DNA from 2 places in the Allobosea sp. FG18 genome. Region 2 is predicted to be linked to the other one. Evidence: predicted binding sites of a transcription regulator. Region 2 holds the regulator's gene; the other holds the start of a gene.
The links. The regulator LexA, encoded in region 2, represses DNA repair genes until DNA is damaged. The targets are predictions, from matches to a motif close to TGTTCNNNNTGTGTTCNG.
Positions count from the first base shown of each region.

Region 1 (7,684 bases), on a different contig from region 2:
TCGACGACCGTCGTCACCGCCTGGAAGCGCAGCGCCGACGGCGAACGGCCGTGATAGAGCTGGCGCAGGCGGCTCCGCAGGGCTTCGAAGCGGCTCTGATCGGGCGGGGCGTCGGCGGCATCCATCGCCGCCAGCATAGGCGCTCCGCCGGTGCGACGCTACGGAGCGCGCCGGCGCCGCGTCGCCACCGCATGCACCGCATAACCGCGATAGGGCGCGCCGATCCGGCAATCGATCCCGGCCGCTTCGGCCATGGCAAGTACGATACGTGACAAATCCTCGCGCGGCGTGACATGAAACAGCGCGAGCCAGCGCAACAGCACCGCCTTGAACGGAGCCGGCAACCCGGCCTGATCGCCGAAATCGACGATATGCAGCGAACCGCCGGGATTAAGCCGGCGCAGCGCCTCGGCGACGACGCCCTGCCAGGGCGGGATCATCGAGAGCGCATAGGAGATCACGATCCGGTCGAAGCCGGCGCGGCCGAACAGGATTTGGGGATCGAAGTTGGTCGCATCGGCCTGCGCGAGCCAGATCCGTTGCTCCAAACCCGCCTTCGCCACCGAGCCCTGCGCCGTCGCGAGCATCGCGCTGGAGACGTCGAGTCCATGGCAGGCGCACTCCGGATAGCGCTGCGCGATCCGGATCAGATTGCGCCCGGTGCCGCAGCCGATCTCCAGTACGCTCCCGCCGGCCGGCGGCTGCAGACCGTCGATGAGCTGGTCCCGGCCGAGCAGATAGAACTTGCGGCTGGCGTCGTAGATATGGCGCTGGTTCCGGTAGATCCGGTCCATCAATCCGGCGGCCGATCCGGCCGGCGCCTCGGCCGCGCTCACCGCGCCTGCCCCTTCAGGACATAAAGGTGGAATCCGCCATAGATCGCCGAGCGATCCTGCCGGCAGAGCTCGCGGCTCTTCTCCTCCTCGTAATGCCACTGGTCGAGAATCGCGGCCGGCACTCGTCCCGGCAGCAAGCGCTCGTCGGCTGCCGTGCGGAAGATCACCCGCGCACCGGGCCGCGCCGTCCGTGTGATCTGCGACCACAGCGCCGTGAGATCGGCATCATTCATCCAGTCCTGCGCGTCGAGCAGCACATAGGCATCGCAGCTCTCGGCCGGCTGGTCTTCGAGGAAGGCAGTGACCGCGCTCTGGCGGTACGAAACATTCGGCGAGCGCGCCTTCACCGCCGCGAAATGCTGCTTCTGGAGATAGGGCGGGAAGGCCGCGTCCGGCCCGTCGCCATAGCGCCGGCCGAAGGCCTGCTGGGCGAAGTAGTTGTCCTTCAGGTCGAAATCGCAGGCGAGACGCTCCAGCCGGAGCTTCAGCGCACCCAAGATGCCGTCATCGCCATCGGCGGCCAGCGCCTTGTACTGCGCCGGCGGAATGCCGAGCCCGTAGAGCGAGGCCGGCTGGCGCACGAGCCAGCGCACCAGCTTGCGTTCGAAGACCGGCGCGAGATGCCTGTCATAGAGCGTCCGCTGTTCGGCCAGGTCGCGGGCCGCCAGCATCGCCTTGGGATTGCCGCCGAGCAATCGCGCCAGAACATGACCTGTACCGATGAACCGGCCGAGCAGGCCGTAGCGGTGGAATCCCCGAGCGAAGAGATTGATCCGGCGCCGCCCGTTCAGCCCCCGCCCCTCCCAGTAGCCGCGCGAGACAGCGTCGAGATGATCGGCGATCTCGCGATCGTAGAGCGCGACATTGGCGCCATCCTTCGCCCGGCCGAAGAAGCGCAGGAAATCCTCCTGCCGCTCCATCCGCGCCAGCGCCGCAAGTTTGAGCCGCCCAAGCGCGATATGGGTGGCATTGAGATCGACCGCGCTGACCCGGATCGGCGCCGCCGTCAGATACGAGAGGATGTTGCAGGAACCGGACGCGATCGCGACGACGTGGTCGCCGGCCTTGAGCTGAAGCGCCGCCATGTCGACGACCGGGTCTTCCCAGATCTGCGGATAGACCAGCCCCGAGAAGGCGCGGGCAAACAGCCATTCCAGCATGCCGGCCTTGGAGAGCGTCTTGCTGCGCCGGACGGCCTGTCCCAAGCCCGAACTCGTCATGCGGCGGGCCGCGCGTGCCGTTTGCGTCGCCTGTTCCGTCACCGGTTTTCCTCCCTTTGCGGGTGGCCGGGCTGCTAGAGGAGTCGCGTGACGGTCCGGTGACGATGCTGCCGCGATTGCCACGGCATCGTGAAACGACCGGAGATCAGCAGGGCTGAAATCTTGGGCGCGAAGCCCCATATTGGCGGCTCGAAAGCCGATGAGGCGCTCCCGCCAGGAAGGAGATCGTAATGGATCTGATGAGCATGTTCGGAGCCGAGAAGAAGCAGGAGGAGAACTTCCCCTTCCAGCTCACCGACGCCGAGTGGCGCGCGCGTCTGACGCCCGAGCAGTACCGCATCCTGCGCGGCCACGGCACCGAGCGGGCGGGCTCCTGCGCGCTGAATTACGAGAAGCGCGCCGGCACCTTCTCCTGCGCCGGCTGCGACCAGAAGCTGTTCAGATCAGGCAAGAAATTCGAGAGCGGCACCGGCTGGCCGAGCTTCGACCAGCCGCTTGAGGGCGCTGTCGGCACCACCGAGGACCGCAGCTTCGGCATGCACCGCGTCGAGGTCCATTGCGCCAATTGCGGCGGCCATCTCGGCCATGTCTTCCCGGACGGCCCGCCGCCCACCGGCCTGCGCTACTGCATCAACGGCGAGGCGATGACGTTCGAGCCGGAAGCCTAGCAGACCTGCCTTTTCGTCATGGTCGGGCTTGTCCCGACCATCCACGTCTTCCCCCGTCGAAGGCCGTGTTCAAGACATGGATGCTCGCCACAAGGGCGAGCATGACGAAAGCGCCCTACGAGACAGCGGGCACCGCCCGCCGCGCCAATGCCGCCGCATCGACGCTTAGCGGCAGATCGCCGAACTGACCTGACCAGCCATCGCCAAGCCGCGTGGCGATAAAGGCATCCGCCACAAAAGCCGGCGCGAACCGCAACAGCAGCGAGCCCTGCAACATCAGCGCCAGCCGCTCCGTCAACCGCCGCGCCTGCCCCTCGTTGCGCATCAGTTCCGGCAACTCCGCCTCCAGCCGCTTCAGCGCCGCATCGTAACGCCTGTCCGCGCCCGCAGCCGCCATCAGTTCGCCCCGCAGCACATCGACCGCCCCCTCCTCTCGCGCCAGCGATCGCAGCACGTCCAGGCAGATGACGTTGCCCGAGCCTTCCCAGATCGCGTTGAGCGGCGCCTCCCTGTAGAGCCGCGCCATCGGATTCTCTTCGATGAAGCCGTTGCCGCCATGGCATTCCAGCGCCTCGGTGACGACGGCCGGCGCGCGCCGCGTGATCCAGTATTTCGCGATCGGCGCCCCGACCCGCGCCAGCAGCCGCTCGCTTTCGGACGCCTCCTGCCGGTCGAGCGCCGCGAACAGCCGAAAGGCGAGCCAGACGGCCGCTTCCGCCTCGATGGCTAGGTCCGCCAGCACGTTCTGCATGATCGGCTGGTCGATCAGCGCCTTCTGGAAGGCGCGGCGATGCTGCGCATGATGCGCCGCGAGCGACACCGCCATCCGCATCAACCCGGAGGATGCCGCCGCGATGTCGAGCCGCGAGTTGTGGTTCATCGATAGGCCTGTGCGGATGCCCCTGCCCGGCTCGCCGACCAGATGGCCGATGGCGCCCCTGAATTCGACCTCGGAAGAGGCATTCGAACGATTTCCGACCTTGTCCTTGAGCCGCTGGATCGCGACGCCGTTGCGCGATCCGTCCGGCAGCCAGCCCGGCACGGCGAAGCAGGAGATGCCCTCGGCCGTCCGCGCCAGCGTCAGGAACAGGTCGGAATGCGGCACCGAGAAGAACCACTTTTGCCCGTTCAGCGACCAAGTGCCGTCGCGGTTGTCCTCGGCATAGGTCTGGGTCTGGCGCAAATCCGAGCCGCCCTGCGTCTCGGTCATCGCCGTGCCGACGGTCGCGCCGGTCTTGAGATGCGCCGGCCCCTGCCGCGGATCGTAGCGGTTCGAAGTGACGAGCGAGCCCCACTGCCTCCACAGCGCCGTGTCCTGCTTCAGCACCGGCACGGCGGCATAGGTCATGCTGATCGGGCAGCAGATGCCGCTCTCCGCGCCGTACCAGAGATACTGCAAGGCGGCCCGCGCGACCTGCGCGCCGGGTTCCGGCCGGTTCCAGGCCAGCGCATGCGTCTCCTGACCGATGGCGAGCCCCATCAATTCGTGCCAGGCGGGATGGAAGGCGATCTCGTCGATGCGGTTGCCGAAGCGGTCGAAGGCCTTCAGCTCGGGCGTGTAGCGGTTGGCGAGATAAGCCAGCTCCTGCACCCGCGCCGAGCCGACCGTCCGCCCGGCCTCATGCAAGCGCTCGCGCGCCCAATCGGCACCGAACGCCGCGGCGATGCCGGGCAGTACCGGATCGGCAGCGAAGGCATCGTAATCCGCCAGCACCGGCACCTGATTGGCGACTTCCCAGTCGGGCCGGGTTGCATGATCCGCCATTGCCAATCCTCCGATCCTTCTCCGCCGTCATCCCGGACAAGCCGCGAAGCGGCGCCGATCCGGTATCCATTCCGGAACCCAACCGGAAAGGCTCAGGCATGGATCCCGGGTCTACGCTTCGCTACGCCCGGGATGACACCATCAAGCTTTCCGAGAAGGGGGCGCAATTCGGCTCCTGTCACCCTATATTGCCACCAGAACGAATCACGCACGAGCAGCGCACACCCTTGTCCGACGCAGACCCCTTTTCCGCTCCTTCGCCCCGCCCCGGCGGCCTCGCCGCGCGCGCTGCCGCGCAGCCGGCGGCCGGCTATCTCGCAGGGCTGAACCCGGAGCAGCGCCAGGCGGTCGAGGCGACGGACGGCCCGGTTCTGGTGCTCGCCGGCGCCGGCACCGGCAAGACCCGCGTGCTGACCACCCGCATCGGCCACCTGATCTCAACCAGCCGCGCCTATCCCTCGCAGATTCTCGCCGTGACCTTCACCAACAAGGCGGCGCGCGAGATGAAGGAGCGCGTCGCCCACCTCGTCGGCCCGGTCGCCGAGGGCATGCCCTGGCTCGGCACCTTCCACTCGATCTCGGCCAAGCTCCTGCGCCGCCATGCCGAACTGCTCGACCTGCGCAGCGACTTCACCATCCTCGACACCGACGACCAGATCCGCCTGATGAAGCAGGTGATCCAGGCCGAGAACATCGACGAGAAGCGCTGGCCCGGCCGGATGCTGGCGGGGTTCATCGATAGCTGGAAGAACCGCGGCCTTAGCCCCAAGGACGTGCCCGCGGGCGAGGCTGCCGTCTTCGCCCATGGCAAGGGCGGCAAGCTCTATGCCGCCTACCAGGAGCGCTTGAAGGCGCTGAACGCCGTCGATTTCGGCGATCTGCTGCTGCACTGCCTGACGCTGTTCCGCGACTATCCGGACGTGCTCCAGACCTATCACGACCGCTTCCGCTACATCCTCGTCGACGAGTACCAGGATACCAACACGGCGCAGTATCTCTGGCTGCGCCTTCTGGCTCAGGGCCGCCGCAACATCTGCTGCGTCGGCGACGACGACCAGTCGATCTATGGCTGGCGTGGCGCCGAGGTCGACAACATCCTGCGCTTCGAGCACGATTTTCCCGGCGCGACCGTGATCCGGCTGGAGCGCAACTACCGCTCGACCGGCCATATCCTCGCCACGGCCTCCAAGCTGATCGCCCGTAACGAAGGCCGCCTCGGCAAGACGCTGCGCACCGAGGATGCGCTCGGCGAGAAGGTTACTATCACCGGCGCCTGGGACAGCCAGGAGGAAGCCCGCCTGATCTCCGACGAGATCGAGGCGATGCAGGCCAAGAAATATAATCTCGCCGAGGTCGCGGTGCTCGTGCGCATCTCTGCCCAGATGCGCGAGATCGAAGAGCGCTTCGTCCAGGCCGGCGTGCCCTATCGCGTCATCGGCGGCCCGCGCTTCTACGAGCGTGCCGAAATCCGCGACGCGCTCGCCTATCTGCGCTGCGTGGTGTCGCCGACCGACGATCTCGCCTTCGAGCGCATCGTCAACGTGCCCAAGCGTGGGCTGGGCGACGCGACGGTCCAGCTCCTGCATAACCACGCCCGCGCCACCGGCTTCTCGCTGATGCAGTCGGCCCGCGCCGCGGTCGAGAGCGACGAGTTGAAGCCCAAGGCCCGCACGGCCTTGCGCGAGCTGGTCGACGCCTTCGGCCGCTGGTCGAAGCGCGCCGAGCACATGCCGCAGGGCGAGCTCGCCGAGCTGGTACTGGAAGAGTCCGGGTACACCGAGATGTGGAAGAAGGACCGTTCGGCCGACGCCGCCGGGCGCCTCGAAAATCTCAAGGAACTCGTCCGCTCGCTCGACGAATTCCCGGACCTGCCGGCCTTCCTCGAACACGTCTCGCTGGTCATGGATGTCGGGGACGGCGAGGCCGAGGCGCGCGTCTCGATCATGACGCTGCACGCCGCCAAGGGGCTGGAATTCGACACGGTCTTCCTGCCCGGCTGGGAGGAAGGCCTGTTCCCCAACCAGCGCGCGCTCGACGAGAGCGGCCGCGCCGGGCTGGAGGAGGAGCGCCGCCTCGCCCATGTCGGCCTGACCCGCGCCCGCAAGAAGCTGAAGCTCTATTTCGCCTCGAACCGCCGCATCCACGGCCTCTGGCAGACCAGCCTGCCCTCCCGCTTCATCGACGAATTGCCGGAGGAGCATGTCGAGGTCGAGCAGGCCCCGACCAGCTATTCGCAGGGCGGCTATGGCGCCTCGCGTTTCGACCGGATGGAGAGCTTCGGCTCGAGCTACAACACGCCGGGCTGGCAGCGTGCGCAGGAGAACCGGGCGAAGAACAGCGGCGGTGGCAGCGGCTTCTCCGAGAGCGGCCGCGGCTTCGGCCAGGGCAATTTCGGCGGCTCGTCGCGCCAGCGCGGTCCGCTCCTGATCGAGGGCGAGCTGACGGCGAAATCATCGGGCGAATCCGCCTATGGCGAAGGCGCACGCGTCTTCCACGTCAAGTTCGGCCCGGGATCGGTCGCCAGCGTCGACGGCAACAAGCTGACCGTCGACTTCGACAAGGCCGGCCGGAAGATGGTGCTGGATAGTTTCGTGCAGAAGGCTGGTTAAGGACGCTGGCGCACCGTTATCCAGCTCGCTAGTTTTCCGCCATGCACCACAAGCGCAAACGGCCGAAAACTGCGCGTGCTGGCTGCCTTCTGTGTAAGCCGCACAAGGCGAATGGCTGTTGCGTTCGCCACAAGGACATGCGGCACGGAAACCGCAGACGCTATGAAGCTGGGAGAGCGGAACTGCGTTGCGAAGGGCTCGGAGCGCGTTGACCGCACTTCGCGAACCAACGAAGGAAGCAAGCTCAGCTTGCCGGATATCCCAATGCCTCCCGAAATCACCCTCACCGACGCCGAAGACGACGCCTTTCGCAAGCTGCTCGGCGAAGGTCTGAAAGGCTACAACGACGAGGCGATCGGCCTGCACGATCGCCAGGAACTGCAGATCCGCATCACCGATCCCGAGACGGGCAAGCCGATCGGCGGGCTTGTCGGCCGCACTTCGCTCGGTCTGCTCTTCATCGACACCGTCTACCTGCCGAAGAGCCTGCGCGGCACCGGCATCGGCAGCCACATCCTTGCCATGGCCGAGGAGGAAGGCCGCCGGCGCGGCTGCAGCAAGGCCGTGCTCTTCACCATCAGCTTCC
Region 1 covers NZ_JBMDKB010000003.1:265,286-272,969, reverse strand. The annotation lists gene ACODTJ_RS05385 (potassium channel family protein) at 1-137, opposite strand, end outside; gene ACODTJ_RS05380 (class I SAM-dependent methyltransferase) at 159-794, opposite strand; gene ACODTJ_RS05375 (BtaA family protein) at 833-2,056, opposite strand; gene msrB (peptide-methionine (R)-S-oxide reductase MsrB) at 2,296-2,724, shown strand; gene ACODTJ_RS05365 (acyl-CoA dehydrogenase family protein) at 2,840-4,489, opposite strand; gene ACODTJ_RS05360 (ATP-dependent helicase) at 4,717-7,098, shown strand; gene ACODTJ_RS05355 (GNAT family N-acetyltransferase) at 7,363-7,684, shown strand, end outside.
Region 1: ACODTJ_RS05360 (ATP-dependent helicase) is a predicted target of LexA. The motif match lies at 4,685-4,702, and genes of this name have one in related genera.

Region 2 (7,684 bases):
CCGGCGTCGAGATGGAGGCGCTGACCGCCGTCTCCGTCGCCTGTCTTACCGTCTACGACATGGTCAAGGCCGTCGACCGGGCGATGCGGATCGAGAACATCCGGCTGCTGCACAAGTCTGGCGGCCAGTCGGGCGATTACGAGGCGAATGCTAGCTGATGGCGCTCACTCCGGTCCCCGTCGCGCGCAAGGCGCTGCTCGACAGCATTCCGGAGCCGACGGGAGCGGAAACCCTGCCATTGGCGCAATGCGCCTGGCGGGTGCTCGCCGGCGAGGTCAAGGCGCTCAGGACCCAGCCGCCCTTCGCCAATTCGGCCATGGACGGCTATGCCGTGCGTGGCGACGAGATGGCGGAAGGCGTCTCGCTCTCGGTGATCGGCGAATCCGCCGCCGGCCGGGCCTATGAGGGAGCGGTCGGCCCGGGACAAGCCGTGCGCATCTTCACGGGCGCGCCGATGCCTGACGGCGCCGACACGATCCTGATGCAGGAAGATGCCGATGGCGTCGACAGCCCTGTCATTCGCGTCCGCGTGCCGCCTGCCAAGGGCAAATTCCTGCGCGCGGCGGGGCTCGACTTCCACGAGGGCGACGTTTTGCTGTCGGCCGGTCGCGTGCTCGACAGTGCGGCACTCGGCCTCGCCGCCGCGATGGGGCATCCGACTTTGCCGGTCCGGCGGAAGCCGCGCGTCGCGATTCTCGCCACGGGCGACGAGTTGGTGGCGCCGGGCGAGCCGGTCGGCCGCGACCAGATCGTCGCCTCGAACTCGTTTTCGCTCGCCGCTCTCGTCGAGAAGGCCGGCGGCACCGTGCTCGACCTTGGCATCGCCCGCGACGACCATGCCGATCTCGCCGCGAAGATCGCAAGGGCGCGCGCAGCCGATGCCGATGTGCTGATCACGCTCGGCGGCGCCTCGGTCGGCGCGCACGATCTCGTGCAGGAAGCGCTGACGCGGGCCGGCATGACGCTCGGATTCTGGAAGATCGCGATGCGGCCGGGCAAGCCGATGATGACCGGGCGGCTCGGCCGGATGGTCGTGGTCGGGCTGCCGGGCAATCCGGTCTCCTCGATCGTTTGCGGCCATCTCTTCGTGCTGCCCTTGATCGAGGCGCTGCTCGGCATTGCCGATGCCGATCGCGACCGCAGCATTCCCGCCATCCTCGGCCGCGACATGCCCGGCAATGACGAGCGCGAGGACTATCTGCGCTCGGAGCTCACGCTGACGCCGGAAGGCTGGGTCGCGACGCCCTTCGACCGGCAGGATTCCTCGATGCTTGGTACGCTCGCGCGGGCGCAGGCCCTGACGATTCGGCCTGCCCATGCCGCTGCCGCGAAGAAGGGCGATTCCTGCCGTATCCTGCCGTTGCGGTAGAGCGCGCGCTCTTTATTGCCCCCGCGACGTCATTCCGGGCAAGCGAAGCGCAGACCCGGAATCCATCGTAGAACGCCGCGCTCCATGATGGATTCCGGATCGGCGCCGCTGACGCGGCTTGTCCGGAATGACGGCGCGTTTTCCATACGGCTATCTCACGCTTCCGCGAAGGCATAGCAGCTTGCGGAACACAAGCAGAACGCGTATGGTGTTCGTGCTTTGTTTCGAATCTGCGCTTTGAGGGGCTGGCGGCGACCATGCTGACACGCAAGCAACACGAACTCCTGCGCTTCATCCAGGAACGCTTGCGCGAAAGTGGCGTGCCGCCCTCCTTCGACGAAATGAAGGACGCGCTCGACCTGCGCTCGAAATCCGGCATCCATCGTCTCATCATGGCGCTGGAGGAGCGCGGCTTCATCCGCCGCCTGCCAAATCGGGCCCGCGCGCTCGAAGTCATCAAGATGCCGGACGGGTTCGGCGCCCCGCAGCCGCGACCCCGCTTCAGCCCGGCCGTCGTGCAGGGCGGTCTCGGCGCCCAGCCGAGCGTCGCCAAGCCCCGGCCAGCAGCGGTCGAGGACGACAGCCGGCATTCCATCGCCATTCCCGTCATGGGCCGCATCGCAGCGGGCACCCCGATCTCGGCGATCCAGAGCCGCAGTCACACCGTCTCGCTGCCGCCGGACATGCTCGGCTCCGGCGAGCATTACGCGCTCGAAGTGCGTGGCGACTCGATGGTGGAAGCCGGCATTCTCGACGGCGATACCGTCGTCATCCGCAAGCAGGACACCGCCAATACCGGCGATATCGTCGTCGCGCTGATCGACGACGAGGAGGCGACGCTGAAGCGCCTGCGCAAGCGTGGCTCCTCGATCGCGCTCGAAGCGGCGAATCCGGCCTATGAGACCCGCGTGCTCGGCCCCGACCGGGTCAAGATCCAGGGCCGCCTCGTCAATCTGATGCGACGCTACTGAAGGCGCTCGACATCGGCGTCGACCTCACTGTCGGAGGCTGATGCAGGCTGCACCGTTGCGGGCTGACCAACCGGCCGGGTTGCCACCTCTGCAGGGCGAGGCTCGCGCCGGCGGGTCCATGGACGGTCGGCTGCGGTCGGCTCCGAGGTTCGGCTGTTCCACCCGGTCGCCGTCCGGTAGAGCGAGGTCGCGCCGTCGCGTGATAGCGCCATCCGCTCGACCAGTCTGGCCTTGCAGGCCCCGCTCCAGGGAATGGCGGTGACGACGAGATCGGCGCGCAGGCAATCCTCGATGATCGCGAGACGCTCGCGCGTGTACGAGATCGTGCGCTTGTCGGTCGTCTGCGCGACGCAAGCCAGCCGGTCGCAGGTGACGCCGGTGCGCAATGTCGGATCATCCGGCGAGCGGCTGTCGCCATCAGCAGCGAGCCATTGCTGCAGGACGAAGCGACTGGGCTTGCCGGCGATGGCGAGGCGTCCATCGGGACCGCGCACGGCAAGCCCGGAACCGTCGCGCTCGATCAGGATCTCCGGCCGCTCCGGCTTGCCGGCAATGGCGACCCCGAGGATGAGCGGCACGGCCGCCAGCCAGCGCCAGGCCGTGGTCCAGAGCGTCAGCCAGAGTAAAGCCATCGCGAAACAGGCCAGCACGACCGGGCCGAAGGCTGCGACCGTCACGGTGGAATGGTCGATGGTCGCGACCCAGTGCGCGACCTTAAGCACGACATCGGAGGCAAGCCCCATCAAGGCCCAGGCCGGCCAGTCCAGCCCGAACGGATAGGCTAGCACGCCGAACACCGCTGCCGGCATGACGAAAAGCGAGACGAAGGGCAGCGCCATGGCGTTGCCGAGCAGCCCAAACGGGTTGAAGGTCTGGAAGTGATAGGCGCCGAAGGGGGCGGTCGCGGCGGTCGCCAGCATGGTGGTGACGAGGATGCCGAGCGCCGCCGTCCAGATTGGCCCGAGCGGCCAAGGCAATGCCGACGGCGGCTCGCTGCGATCTCTCCGCTCCCAGCGCTCGGCGAAGGCGATCAGCGCCGCGACCGCGCCGAAGGACATCTGGAAGCTCGGCCCGAGCAGCGCTTCCGGCTCGCGCAGCAGCACGATCATGGCGGCGAGCGCGAGGTTGCGCATGCTGAGCGCCGCGCGATCGACCAGGATCGCGCCGAGCATGACCAGCGTCATGATCAGCGAGCGTTCGGTCGCGACATCGCTGCCCGAGAAGATGCAATAGGCGGTCGCGCCCAGCATGGCCGCCACAGCGGCGAGTTTCTTGACCGGCCAGTGCAGCGCCACCGTCTGCGACAGGGCCAGCAGCGCGCGCACCAGCCAGAAGATCGTGCCGGCGGCGAGCACCATGTGCAGGCCGGAGATCGAGACGATGTGATAGATACCGGCGGCACGCAGGTCGTTATTGGTGGCCTCGGTGATCAGGCCGCGCTTGCCGGTGACGAGCGCGGCGGCAACCGCCCCGCCCTGCCCGCCCCCGACCTCGGCGATGCGTTTGGTCAGGGCATTGCGGGCGCGGTCGATCGTCACGTCGAGCGCGAGGCGCGCCGGCAGCGGATATGGCGGTGCTGCCAGCGCGATCTTGCCGGAGATGCTGCCGACGGCGCCGATCCCGCGAAAGAAGGCGTCGCGGCCGAAATCGTAGCCGCCGGCTCGCGCCGGTCCCGGAGGTGGCAGCAGGCGCGCGGTTGCGACGATGTGGTCCCCCGGTGCGACGGAGCCCTGCCGGATATTGACGCGGACCCGCTTCGGCCGCTGGTCCACCGGCACATTGGCGAGATCGGTCACCAGTATGACGAGCCGCGCGCCGCTGTCGCGCGCCTCGACGCTCTCGACGAAGCCGGTCAATTCGCCGATGCGCGGCCGCTCCAGCATCGGCGCCTTGATATCGTCCGTGCGCCAGACGCCGGCAACGAAGCCCAGAAAGGCCGCCGCCGCCGCGAGGCAGGTCATCGACGCGAGAGGGCGCCTCCGCAGGGCGAAGGCCGCCGCGCTGCTCAAGCCTAAGCCGAGCAGCGGCGCCCATAATGCCGGCTCACGATCGGCAGCGAAATAGAGCAGGATGCCGGCGCCCATCGCGATCGGCAGCCATAGGAAGGGCCGGCGCCTCTCGACCTCCAGCGCGAAACCCCGCGAGAGATGGAGCCAAAGCTGCCACAGCAACGGGCGAAGATTGGCCGCCAGCGGGGCCATGGCACCGAGCCGTGCCGGCAAGGCATCGGCGCGCGCGCCGCGCCGGCCCTGTGCCTGCCCCTGCCCCGGCGGTGCCGGCTGCATCGCCCGCTCTCCCCCGCCGGCGCTGCGATTTGACCGCTTAGCGTTTCCGGCAAAGCCATGTTACAGGGCGCGCGCCGGTTGTCATGTCACGATCCGGCCCCTTCCCCTGTCTTGCCCCGGACGGCCCTGGCCGCCCGGCCGGAGTTCCCTCCCATGAGCAACGCCGTCGTCACGCGCTTTGCGCCCTCGCCCACCGGATTCCTGCATATCGGCGGAGCCCGAACCGCGCTGTTCAACTGGCTCTATGCCCGCCGGCAAGGCGGCAAGATGCTGCTGCGCATCGAGGATACCGACCGGGAACGCTCGACCGATGCCGCCATCGCCGCGATTCTCGACGGGCTGGAATGGCTCGGGCTCGACTGGGACGGCCAGACCGTCTACCAGTTCCAGCGCGCCGCCCGGCATCGCGAAGTCGCCGAGCAGATGCTTGCCGCCGGCAAGGCTTATCATTGCTATGCCACCCCGGCCGAGCTCGAGGAGATGCGCGAGAAGGCGCGCGCCGAGGGCAAGCCGCTGCGCTATGACGGGCGCTGGCGCGACCGCGATCCGTCGACCGCGCCGGAAGGCGCGAAGCCCGTCATCCGCCTCAAGGCGCCGCAGACCGGCGAGACCGTGGTCAATGACGAGGTCCAGGGCCGCGTCGTCTGGCAGAACGAGAATCTCGACGACCTCGTGCTGCTGCGCTCGGACGGCACGCCGACCTATATGCTCGCCGTCGTCGTCGACGACCATGACATGGGCGTGACCCATATCATCCGCGGCGACGACCACCTGACCAATGCCGCCCGCCAGACCCAGATCTACGACGCGCTGGGCTGGGACGTGCCGAGCATGTCGCATATCCCGCTGATCCATGGCGCGGACGGCGCCAAGCTCTCGAAGCGCCACGGCGCGCTCGGCATCGATGCCTATCGCTCGATGGGCTATCTGCCGGCGGCGCTGCGCAACTATCTGGTGCGGCTGGGCTGGAGCCATGGCGATCAGGAGGTGTTCTCCACCCAGGAAATGATCGACGCCTTCAAGCTGTCCTCGATCGGCCGCTCGCCGGCGCGCTTCGACTACGCCAAGCTGGAGAACCTCAACGGCCTCTATATGCGTCAGTCGGATGATGCGGACCTGCTTGCCGCGCTCAAGGTCATCCTGCCGGAGATCGGGCCGGCGCGCGGCCTCGGCGCCACGCTCTCGCCGGAGCTGGAGGCAAAATTCCTCGCCGCCATGCCGGGCCTCAAGGAGCGCGCCAAGACGCTGATCGAACTGCTCGACAGCGCCTTCTATCTCTATGCCCAGCGCCCGCTGCAGCTCGACGACAAGGCCAAGGGCCTGCTCGACGAGGCCGCGCGCCAGCGCCTGCCGAAGATCGCGGAGAAGCTCGCCGCCGTCGACGACTGGTCGCCGGCCCCGCTGGAAGCGGCGGTTCGCGCCTATGTCGAGGAGAGCGGGCTCAAGCTCGGCCAGGCGGCACAGCCGCTGCGCGCCGCGCTGACCGGCCGGGCGATGTCGCCGGGCCTGTTCGACGTCATGGCGGTTCTGGGCCGCGAAGAGACGCTGGCCCGGCTCGCCGATCAGGCCGCGTGAAGCAGGACGAACAGGGCCACCCTGTCATTCCGGGGCTTCGCGTAGCGAAGAACCCGGAATCCACGACCGGGTGAGCCGCCTGCAACCGAACACCTGATGCCTCACCCAGTCGTAGGTTCCGGGTTCGCGCCCGTGGCGCGCCCCGGAATGACAAGTCGGTGGCGCGAGGCCTCCGGGCCCGCCGCTGCGGCGCCTTCAACCACACCAAGCCCAAGAAAATCGCAGGGTCGGAAGCGCCCTTGTCGGCCATCGAGCACCAGCTCGCGCAGATATGAGCGCAGCGCGGTTCCAACCGCCTTTTGGCTCGGTTGAATGCACTGCGCAAATGGTCTAGTGACGCGCAAGTGCATTGCGGTGCGGCAACGCGGGCGTGTACGAATATTGCTTGTAATTCAGTCACATGGACCATCTCTCCCGTTCTCCTTCCGACATCCGGCCGTCACCTCGCGGCCTTCGGATGCGAGATGCCCGGCGCGAAAGCGCGGAGAGGCGAAACCGGGGCGGAACAGCAGCGAGCCTTGAAAGGATCGGTATCGATGAGCGGAAATACCAGCCAGCTCCAGGTCGGCGACAAGACCGTCGACATGGCGATCAAGGAGGGGTCTGTCGGCCCCGCCGTCATCGACATCGCCAAGCTCTACGCCCAGACGGGCATGTTCACCTACGATCCCGGCTTCACCTCGACGGCGAGCTGCGAGTCGCAGATCACCTATATCGACGGCGACAAGGGCGTTCTGCTCTATCGCGGCTATCCGATCGAGCAGCTCGCCGAACATGGCGACTTCCTCGAGACCTGCTACCTGCTGCTCGAGGGCCAGCTGCCGACGGCCGCGCAGAAGGCCGATTTCGATTATCGCATCACGCGCCACACCATGGTGCACGAGCAGATGGCCCGCTTCTTCCAGGGCTTCCGCCGCGACGCCCACCCGATGGCGGTAATGGTCGGCTCGATCGGCGCAATGTCGGCCTTCTATCACGACTCCACCGACATCTCCGACCCGCATCAGCGCATGATCGCCTCGATGCGCATGATCGCGAAGGTGCCGACTCTTGCCGCGATGGCGTTCAAGTACACCGTCGGCCAGCCCTTCGTGTACCCGCTGAATTCGCTGGACTACACCTCGAACTTCCTGCGCATGTGCTTCGCGGTGCCGGCCGAGGAGTACAAGGTCAACCCGGTGCTGTCGCGCGCGCTCGACCGGATCTTCATCCTGCACGCCGACCACGAGCAGAACGCCTCGACCTCGACCGTGCGCCTCGCCGGCTCGTCGGGCGCCAATCCCTTCGCCTGCATCGCGGCCGGCACGGCCTGCCTGTGGGGACCCGCGCATGGCGGCGCCAACGAAGCCGCGCTCAAGATGCTCGAGGAGATCGGCTCGGTCGACAACATCCCGAAATACATCGCCAAGGCGAAGGACAAGAACGATCCGTTCCGCCTGATGGGCTTCGGCCACCGGGTCTACAAGAACTACGACCCGCGCGCC
Region 2 covers NZ_JBMDKB010000004.1:50,794-58,477, forward strand. The annotation lists gene moaC (cyclic pyranopterin monophosphate synthase MoaC) at 1-158, shown strand, start outside; gene ACODTJ_RS06080 (molybdopterin molybdotransferase MoeA) at 158-1,369, shown strand; gene lexA (transcriptional repressor LexA) at 1,627-2,340, shown strand; gene ACODTJ_RS06090 (ComEC/Rec2 family competence protein) at 2,334-4,625, opposite strand; gene gltX (glutamate--tRNA ligase) at 4,779-6,200, shown strand; gene gltA (citrate synthase) at 6,737-7,684, shown strand, end outside.